One region of the Nocardiopsis sp. M1B1 genome, then DNA from elsewhere that is predicted to be linked to it. Evidence: riboswitches for the same ligand, from Rfam matches in the RefSeq annotation. Region 1 holds a riboswitch; each other region holds the start of a gene.
The links. Region 1 has a riboswitch for thiamine pyrophosphate ahead of thiO (glycine oxidase ThiO). Riboswitches for the same ligand answer to the same signal wherever they lie in the genome.

Region 1 (3,262 bases):
CGACCCTGGCCGACGGCGGCCGGTTCGTCGGCTACGGCTCGGCGGGCGGAGGCTTCACGGAGGTGGACGCGCGGGAGGCCGCGAGCCGCGGGATCGGGGTCCTGGGGCTGTTCGACCTCAAGCAGGCCGAGGACGACCGGCGGGACGCCCTGCGGCTGGTGCTGGAGATGGCCCGCATGGGCAGGATCACCCCGCACGTGGGCCTGACCCTGCCTTTGGAGCGGGCCGCCGAGGCGCACGCCGCGCTGGAGGGGCGCACGGTGCTCGGCAAGGTCCTGCTGGTCCCCTAGAGGCGGGCGGCACCGAACGGCCGGGCCCCGGCGGACCGGCCCCGGGGTCGTTCGGCGCCCGGCTGCCGGTCAGCCCCCGGCGCGGGCCGCCAGGCGCTGGCGCAGAGCGGCGGCGGCGGCCCGGGGGTCCTCCGCCTCCGTGATCGCGCGCACGACCACGACCCGGCGGGCCCCGGCGTCCAGCACGCGGTCGATGTTGTCGGCGTCGATCCCGCCGATGGCGAACCAGGGGCGGTCGGTGCCCAGCGCGGCCGCCTCCTCCACCAGCTCCAGCCCGGCGGCCGGGCGACCCGGCTTGGTGGGGGTCGCCCAGGTCGGTCCGACGCAGAAGTAGTCGCTGCCGGGCTCCTCGGCGGAGGCGGCCGCGGCGGCGACGTCGTTGTTGGAGCGGCCGATCACGGGGTCGGCGCCGATGATGTCGCGGGCCATGGGCACGGGCAGGTCCCGCTGGCCCAGGTGGAGGACGTCGGCGCGCACGGCGCGGGCGATGTCGGCGCGGTCGTTGACCGCGAGCAGGGCGCCGTACCGCTCGCACGCCTCCTTCATCACCTCCAGGGCCGCGATCTCCTCGCGCGCCTCCAGGCCCTTGTCCCGGAGCTGGATGATGTCCACTCCCCCGGCAAGGGCCGCGTCGGCGAACTCGGCCAGGTCGCCCCGGCCGGTCCGGGCGTCGGTGCACAGGTACAGAAGCGATGCGTCCAGGCGCTTGCGCAGGCTGGTTCCGTGGCTGGTCCTCACACGGTCCACCCTAGGCCCTGGCGCGTTCGGACCCAAGGGGGAGGGGCGCGGCGGCGCGCCCCTCCCCCTCTTCCCCGGGGGTCACGAACGGGTCCGTGGGCCGCGGACCCGGGGCAGCGGACTAGAAGGCCAGGCTCTGGGCCCGGCGGCGCACCTCGGTGCCCCGGTTCTCGCGCATGGCCTGGATCGGCGTGCCCGGCAGGGAGTCGTCGTGGGTGAACAGCCAGCGCAGGGCCTCCTCGGAGGAGAAGCCCGCGTCGGTGAGCAGCAGCAGTGTCCCCGGCAGACCCTTGACCAGGTCGTCGCCGTCGATGAAGGCCGCGGGAATGGAGAGTTCGCCGTCGCGGACCACACCCATCATGCGGTTCTCGCGGATCAGCGTCTTGATCCGGTTCGGGCTCACGCCCAGCGGAGCGGCGGCCTCCTTGAGGGTCAGCCAGTCGCCGATCAGCGTGTCGATGTCGCGTTGTGTCACACCACCAATCTGCCACATCCGCGCACCTCCTTCCCCCCGGCACGGCGCGCGTCGGCCACGGGTCCTAGAATGGGGACAGACCCCTACATCCCGCGGGAGCCGGGTGGGACCCGGCTGAGAGGGAGGCTGTGAGCCTCCGACCGCACGAACCTGATCCGGATCATGCCGGCGAAGGGAGTGGAAGCCACAGCCGTGCGCACCTCCGACGATTCCCACCGCGACCGCGTCGTCGTGGTCGGCGGCGGCCTGGTCGGGCGGGTCACCGCCTGGCGGGCCGCCCAACGCGGCCTGAGCGTCACCCTGGTCGAGTCCGACCCCGCCCGCGCCGCCTCCACCGTGGCCGCGGGCATGCTGACCCCCGCCACCGAGGCGGCGTTCGGCGAGGAGCCCCTCATGGAGCTGGGCATCCGCTCGGCCCGCATGTACGCGGACTTCGTCGCCGAACTGGAGGAGGCCAGCGGCCTGGACGTGGGCCACCGCGCCACCGGCACGCTGCTGGTCGCCTTCGACCGCGACGACCTGGCCGTCCTCACCGAACTGCACGCGCTCCAGCGGAGGCTGGGCATCGCCGCCGAGCGCCTGACCGGCCGCGAGTGCCGCCGCCTGGAGCCCATGCTCGCCCCGTCCGTGCGCGGCGGCGTCCTGGCCCCCGACGACCACTCCGTGGACCCGCGGCGGCTGCTGCGCGCCCTGGCCGCGGCGGGCGGGCGCGCGGGCGTCACCGAGGTCCGCGGGCTGGTCGGGGAGATCCTCTCCCCCGGCCCCGGGGGCGCCCGGCTGGGCGTGCGCCTGGCCGGGGAGGCCGCGGCGGGTCGGATCCTGCCCGCGCACCAGGTGGTGCTGGCCGCGGGCTGCTGGGGCAACGGCGTCGCGGTCCCCGAACCCGTGGTCCCGCCGCTGCGCCCGGTCAAGGGGCAGTTGCTGCGCGCCCGGGTGCCCGACGGGGAGCCGCCGCTCGTCGGCCGGACCGTCCGCGGCCTGGTCCGGGGGTTCCCGACCTACCTGGTGCCGCGCGCCGACGGCGAGGTCGTCATCGGCGCCACCCAGGAGGAGCTGGGCCACGACACCTCGCTCACCGTCGGGGGGCTCTGGCAGGTGCTGCGGGACGCGCGCGAACTCGTCCCCGGGGTGAGCGAGCTGGAGGTCACCGAGACCTGCGTCGGGCTGCGCCCCGGCTCCCCCGACAACGAACCCCTCCTGGGGCCCACCCGGGTCCCGGGACTGCACCTGGCCGCCGGGCACTTCCGGCACGGGGTCCTGCTGACCCCGGTGACCGGTGAGGCCATGGCCCGGGCCCTGACCGACGGAGACCTGCCCGAGTACGCCCGCCGTTTCACGGCACGACGCGCAAGTAGGTAGTAGCAGTGGAACTGATCATCAACGGCGACCGCCGCGAGTTCGCCGACGACACGACCGTGGAAGCGGTCGTGCGCGACCTGACCGGCGCCCAGGCCCCCGGCGGTGTCGCCGTGGCCGTCAACGACGAGGTGGTGCGCCGGACCGCGTGGGCCGCGAGCCCGCTCAACCAGGGCGACCGCGTGGACGTCCTCACCGCGGTGCAGGGAGGCTGAGAATGAACGACGACCTCGTGATCGCGGGAACCTCCTTCGGGTCCCGGCTCATCACCGGAACCGGCGGAGCCCCCTCCCTGGAGGTCCTGGAGGAGGCCCTGATCGCCTCCGGCACCGAGCTGACCACCGTGGCGATGCGCCGGGTCTCCCCCGGCACCCGGGGGTCGGTGTGGGACGTCCTGACCCGT
Region 2 (3,262 bases), 3.3 Mb from region 1:
CTCGCCCATCCCGGCGCGCAGCGGGGCGAAGCGCAGCTCGTCGCGCACGGTGGCGGTGACGAACTGGTCCTCGGCGTGCTGGAAGACCGTGCCCACGTGCCGGGCCAGCCTGCGGGCGGGCCAGCGAACGAGCGGGCGCGGGTCGGCCCCGGCCAGCGGCCCGCGCGGCAGCACCGCTCCCCGGTGGGGCCTGGACAGCCCGGCGAGCAGGGTCAGCAGCGTGGACTTGCCCGCGCCGTTGGGGCCGGTCAGTGCGGTCGCGGTTCCGGCCCGGACGGTGGCGTCCACCCCCTCGAACACCGTGCGCCGCGGCGCCGCGCGCACGCCGAGCTGGCTCGGGGTGCGCGCCGTGACGCCCACGGCCTCCAGCAGGGGCTCACCGCCCGGCGCGGGCTCAAGGGCGGGCGCGGGCTCGTGCCCGGGCACCCACACGCCCTGCGCGGCCAGCGAGCGCCCGTGTTCGGCGAACACGGTCCCCGGCGGCCCGTCGGCGACGACCCCGCCGCCGGGCGCCACGACCACGACCCGGTCCACCAGGTCCACGACGTCGGCCACCCGGTGCTCGACCAGCACCAGGGTCGCCTCGGTCTCGGCGAGCAGGCGGGCCAGCACGCCGCGCACCAGCGCGGCCCCGGCCGGGTCGAGGTTGGCGGTGGGCTCGTCCAGCAGCAGCAGGCGGGGGCGCATCGCCAGGGCCCCGGCGATCACCAGGCGCTGCTTCTCACCGCCCGACAGCGCGCCGGTGGGATGGCGCGGTCCGTACGGGAAGCCCACGGCCTCCAGTGCCTCGTGGACCCGGGGCCAGATGAGGTCGGGGGTCACGCCCAGGTTCTCCGGGCCGAAGGCGACGTCGTCGCCCGCGCGCGCCATCACCAGCTGCGTCTCGGGGTCCTGGCTGACCAGGCCGACCGAGCCCCGGCTCCGGTCGGCGGGCTCGCCGTCCAGGAGCAGGGTGCCCTCGTGGTCGCCGCTGATGGCGGCGTCCTCGCCGGTCAGACCGGCCAGCGAGTGCAGCAGGGTGGACTTGCCCGCGCCGGAGGCGCCCAGCAGCAGCACGCGCTCACCCGGCTCGATCACCAGATCCACGCCGCGCAGCGCGTGGGACTCGCGGCCCGAGTGCCGCCAGCCCCAGCCGGAGAGCTCCACGCGCGCGCCGGGGCCCCCGGCCGCCGTCCGGCGCCCGTTCGCGGAGGCCACGGTCAGCCCCTCGCGGACGGGAAGGGGGCCAGCGCCCCGGAGCGGGCCAGGGCGGTGGTGAGCAGGCGGGCGCCCACGCCCGCGATGAGGGCGGCGCTGACCACCACGATGACGCCGTAGGTGATCTGGTAGGACAGCGGCCAGGTCACGTTGTAGGCGAGGTTGTCGCGGATGGCCGGGGAGACGCCCGCGACCGCCGCCGCGAGGACGGCCACGCCCATGCCCCAGCGGCGGTAGCCGAAGGCGAGGAAGACGAGTTCGGGCAGGATGCCCTGGAGGGCGCCGTCGAGGATGACCATGATCCCCCACTGGGTGCCCAGGAGCGCCGACACCGAGGCGGCGGCGATGGCGGTGAGCAGGGCCGCGCCGGGCTTGCGGATGATCAGGCCGCCCAGCACGCCGGAGATCAGCCACATGCCGTAGACGACGGCCTGCGCGGGCGGGAAGCCGACGAACAGCGGGGTCGTGACCGACCAGACGATGTTCCAGAGCCAGAAGACCACGCCGACCGCGACGCCGATGACGGCGGCCACGACGATGTCGACGGTGCGCCAGCTCCGCAGCCGGCCGAGGACGTCGCGCCGGAAGCCGGTGCCCTGGGGGGTGGTGGTGTTCCTCTTCATGCGGTGTCCCTTCGCCGGGGGATGCGAGGGGCCCGTGCGGCCGAGAGCGGCGCCGGAACGCGTTCCGCGCGCGCCGGGACGTCCCCGGTGCGCGGGAGCACGCCACCGGTGACGGTTCCTACGACTTCCTTCGCTGGCATGACCCAGATCAGGTGTGTAAGGGTCTGCGGCCTGGTGCCGCACTCTCAGCGCTCGCGCGCTCCCCTGTCGGTTTCACCCATTTTGACTTCCTCTCCTGCCTGAAGGCAAGAGATCGCGGAACCACCTACCGGTGGTTCGAGGCCAGGGCCTCGTCACGGGTCGCCCCGTGGCCTTCCTGTTTCACCGCCGGTCGCCCCGTCCGGGAGGACTCCCGTTGAGGTCTCACACCAGCTCCACAGGCAACAACCGCCAGCCCGGCGGCTTCGAGATTGAGCGCCGCGTTCACATCCCGATCATGGGCTACCCCACACCGGGGGCACATCCACATCCGGACGTTCAGCGGCAACGACATGTGCACGTAGGCGCATCCGGGCGTCGAACACGCCTTGGAGGAAGGGAAGCACCGGTCCACGACCACCAGGTCCCGCCCGTACCAGGCGCACTTGTACTCCAGCATCGTGCGCAGCTCACGCCAGGCCGCATCCGAGATCGCCCGAGACAGCCTCCGGTTCTTGACCAGGTTGCGCACCGTCAGGTCCTCGATCACGACCGCTTGGTTCTCGCGGACGAGTCGAGTGGAGAGCTTGTGCAGGAAGTCCCGACGCCGGTCGGTGATACGGGCGCACACCCGCGCCACCCTGCGACGCGCCTTGTCCCGGTTGGCACTGCCCCTGGCCTTACGGGCCAGCGCCCGCTGCGCCTTGGCCAGCCTGGCGCGATCGCGTCGCTCGTGGCGGGGGTTGGCCACCTTCTCCCCTGTGGACAAGGTCACCACGGAGGTGATTCCGGCGTCGACACCGACCGCGTTGTTGACGGCCGGGACCGACGTGATGGTGTCCTCGCACAGCAGCGAGACGAACCAGCGCCCGGCCGCGTCCCGCGAGACCGTCACCGTCGAAGGACAGGCACCTTCGGGCAGGGGCCGCGACCACACGATGTCCAGGGGTTCGGTCATCTTGGCCAATGTCAGACGGCCGTCGCAGTAGCGAAACGCGCTCGCGGTGTACTCCGCCGAGGCCCGGGACGTCTTCTTGGACTTGAACCGCGGATACCGCGCACGCCGGTCGAAGAAGTTGCCGAACGCCGTGTGCAGATGGCGCAGCGTCTGCTGGAGCGGAACACAGGAGACCTCGGTGAGGAAGGACAGCTCCTCGGTCCTCTTCCATGCGGTGAGCATCGCCGAGGTCTGGGAGTAGCCCACCCGCTCCCGGCGCTGCTGCCAGGCGGTGGTGCGTTCGGCCAGAGCGCGGTTGTAGACCAGGCGCACGCACCCGAACGTGCGCGACAGCTCAGCCGCCTGC
Region 3 (3,262 bases), 3.1 Mb from region 1:
GTCGCCTCCGGCCTCGTGCCGATCATGATCATCGGCTACGTGGGCGTCTGCCTGGTCATCCTGGCCGCCAACTGGGCCGCCATCCTCCCCGCGCTCCAGCTCGTGGTGACCGACGCCTTCACCGGCACCGCGGCCACGGGCGGCTTCGCCGGGGCGGGCATCATGCTCGCCATCCAGATGGGTTTCGCCCGCGGCATCTTCTCCAACGAGTCGGGCCTGGGCACCGGCGCCATCGCCGCCGCCGCGGCCAAGACCACCCAGCCTGTCCGCCAGGCCATGGTCTCGATGACCCAGACCTTCATCGACACCATCATCGTGGTCACCATGACCTGCCTGGTCATCATCACCACAGGTGTCTGGTCCGCCGGTGGCGAGGACGGCTCGCTGATGACCAGCAGCGCGGTCTCCGAGGGCCTGGGGTCGATCAACCCCGCGCTCGCCCCGGCCGGCACCGTCATCGTGGCCGTCGCGGTGGCCGTGTTCGCCTTCACCACCCTGCTCGGGTGGGCCTACTACGGCGAGCGCTGCATGGTGTTCCTGGGCGGCCGCCGCCTGGTCCTGCCCTACCGCCTGGTGTTCATCGCCGTCATCTACGTGGGCTCGGTCGCCAGCCTGGACTCGGTCTGGCTGTTCAGCGACATCGCCAACGGCCTGATGGCCCTGCCCAACCTCATCGGCCTCCTGCTGCTGTCCCCGGTCATCGCGGCGGAGACGCGCAAGTTCTTCGCCCACCCCGACTGGAGGGACCCGGACAAGGTCATGGAGGACGTGACCAAGGTCTGACCCGGTAGGGGCCGCGAGCCCCACCGGAGGACGGAACGGGGAGGGGGGACCGGCGCGGAGCCGGTCCCCCCTCGGCGTTCCCTCCTCCGGACGCCGCTGCTACCACCAGGCGTGGAAATGGTGCACCGGGCCCTGCCCGCCGCCCGCGTCGATCTCGTCGGCGCGCCGGATGGCCTCGGTCAGGTAGTCCTTGGCGTCGCCCACCGCGGCGGCCACGTCCGGCCGCTGCGGCAGCAGGGCCGCGATCGAGGAGGAGAGCGTGCACCCGGTGCCGTGCGTGTTGCGGGTGGCCACCCTCGGGGCGCGGAACTCGACCGGGTCGGCGTCCCGGGAGACCAGGACGTCGACGCTCTCCCCGCCGGGCAGGTGGCCGCCCTTGAGCAGGACCCGGCGCGGGCCGAGATCCAGCAGCCGCCAGGCCTGGGCGCGCATCGACGCCAGGTCGGTCGCCTCGGGCTCCTCCAGCAGGTCCGCGGCCTCGGGCAGGTTCGGGGTGACCAGGTCCGCGCGGGGCAGGAGCTTGGTGCGCAGCGCGTCGACGGCCGAGGCCTCCAGCAGCCGGTCCCCGCTCTTGGCGACCATCACCGGGTCCACCACCACGTTCGGCAGCGTGTGGCGGTCGATCGCCTCGGCCACGGCCTCGGTGACCTCCGAGGTGCCCAGCATGCCCACCTTGACCGCATGCACGACGGCGTCGGTGAAGAGGGTGTCCATCTGGTGGGCGACGAAGTGCGCGGGGATCGGGTGGACCCCGGTGACGCCGAGCGTGGACTGGGCGGTCAGCGCGGCGATCACCGTCATCCCGAAGGTCCCGTGCGCGGAGAAGGCCTTGAGGTCAGCCTGGACGCCCGCGCCCCCGCTGGGGTCGCTGCCGGCGATGGACACGATGTTGTACGCGCTCATGGCGTTCCTTCGCTAGTGCTAACTAGGGCAGGTTCGACGGGTGTGCTCTCAGCCGGGAACGTGTCCCGGCACCCCGCGCCTCCGGAGCCGCGTCGGCGGCCCCGGTCATTATGTGTTTGTGGTGCGTTCCGGGCAGGATACCCACAGAACGCCGAAGGGGTCCGCCCGGGGATGCGGGCGGACCCCTGGAGGGGTTCACGGGGAGCGGGGGCTCAGGTGGAGGTGTCCTGGTTGCGGCGGTTCCGGGCCAGTTTGCGGACGCGCACGACGACGAACCACAGCACGAGCAGGCCGATGGCCGCGAGCACGACGTTGCTGATCAGGCCGCTCCAGCGGGCCAGGGCGGGCTCGACGGCCGGGCCGAAGACGTAGCCCAGGCCGATCCAGATCGTGTTCCACACCCCGGAGCCGATGACCGTGTACAGGGAGAACCTGAACAGGGGCATTCGCTCGATCCCGGCCGGGACCGAGATGACGCTGCGCACGACCGGCACGCAGCGGCCCAGGAGGACGGCGGCGCCGCCGTACCGGGCGAAGAAGCGCTCGGCCTTGTGGAAGTCCTCGATCTCCAGCAGCGGCGTCTTCTCGAACAGCCAGGCGGTGCGGTCACGGCCCAGGAGCGCGCCGACCGCGTAGAAGCCCCACCCGCCGACCAGCGCGCCGACCGTCGCCCACGTGATGGCGAGCCACACGTTCATCTGTCCGGAGTAGGCCAGGAACCCGGCGCCGGGCAGGACCGCCTCGCTGGGGACCGGAGGGAAGAAGGTTTCGATCAGGAGCGCCAGGCCGACACCGGGCTCGCCCAGGGTCGTCATCAGGCTCAGGACCCATCCGATGAAACCCTCGTACTCGGGGACGTGCCCGCTCCCCGTCGCGGGGGCCGCGGCCGCCAGCAGACGTGTTGTCATGAGGTCGTCGTTCCCGTTCTCAGACGCCGGTGGGAATCCGGCGGAGTTCGGCCTCCTCCATCCGGAGGCGCTTGCGGCGCTCCCAGACGATGGCCGCCGCCACGATCGCGAAGCCGACCGCCATCAGGGCGACCGTCACCGGGACCTCGGTGGGGGCCAGGAACGTGCGGTCCTCGTCCTGCCAGGGCCACAGGGCCCGCAGAGAACCGGCCATGAGGCCCGTGAGGACCACCAGGGTCATGTGGTGGAAGTTCTCCAGCAGGTGCTGGAGCAGCTTCACGAACAGCGACAGGCCCGTGAGCATGCCGAGCGCGAACACCGAGAGGTAGGCGATGTCCATGTCCCCGACCGCGCTGATCGTGGGCTCGTACAGGCCCAGCGTGAGCAGGATGAAGGATCCGGACAGTCCGGGCAGGACCAGGGCGCAGACGGCCACCGCCGCGGCCAGGAAGACGATCACCGGGTGGGTGGGCAGATTGGCGCCGGGCAGGCCGGTGAGGAAGAACGCGCCCGCGGCGAAGACCAGGGCGACGAGGTAGTGCGAGGCCCGCCACTTCTGGCCCGCGCCGGTGTAGGGGATCCACAGGCAGGCCAGGACCAGGCCGAAGAACAGCGCGTACGCGTACTGGGTGTGGGCCTCGACCAGCGGGGCGAGGATCACGGCCGCC

Region 2: another riboswitch for thiamine pyrophosphate. It lies ahead of ACSTA4_RS05115 (ECF transporter S component); the one in region 1 lies ahead of thiO (glycine oxidase ThiO).
Region 3: another riboswitch for thiamine pyrophosphate. It lies ahead of thiD (bifunctional hydroxymethylpyrimidine kinase/phosphomethylpyrimidine kinase); the one in region 1 lies ahead of thiO (glycine oxidase ThiO).

What each region holds. Positions count from the first base shown of each region.
Region 1 covers NZ_CP196194.1:4,751,863-4,755,124, forward strand. The annotation lists gene ACSTA4_RS20600 (zinc-binding dehydrogenase) at 1-290, shown strand, start outside; gene thiE (thiamine phosphate synthase) at 360-1,028, opposite strand; gene ACSTA4_RS20610 (Rv2175c family DNA-binding protein) at 1,150-1,503, opposite strand; TPP riboswitch at 1,586-1,697, shown strand; gene thiO (glycine oxidase ThiO) at 1,666-2,862, shown strand; gene thiS (sulfur carrier protein ThiS) at 2,868-3,074, shown strand; gene ACSTA4_RS20625 (thiazole synthase) at 3,077-3,262, shown strand, end outside.
Region 2 covers NZ_CP196194.1:1,136,688-1,139,949, reverse strand. The annotation lists gene ACSTA4_RS05120 (ABC transporter ATP-binding protein) at 1-1,197, opposite strand, end outside; gene ACSTA4_RS05115 (ECF transporter S component) at 1,200-1,820, opposite strand; TPP riboswitch at 1,929-2,036, opposite strand; gene ACSTA4_RS05110 (RNA-guided endonuclease InsQ/TnpB family protein) at 2,086-3,262, opposite strand, start outside.
Region 3 covers NZ_CP196194.1:1,650,658-1,653,919, forward strand. The annotation lists gene ACSTA4_RS07205 (alanine/glycine:cation symporter family protein) at 1-783, shown strand, start outside; gene thiD (bifunctional hydroxymethylpyrimidine kinase/phosphomethylpyrimidine kinase) at 883-1,686, opposite strand; TPP riboswitch at 1,674-1,772, opposite strand; gene ACSTA4_RS07215 (DedA family protein) at 1,899-2,594, opposite strand; gene ACSTA4_RS07220 (DUF368 domain-containing protein) at 2,614-3,262, opposite strand, start outside.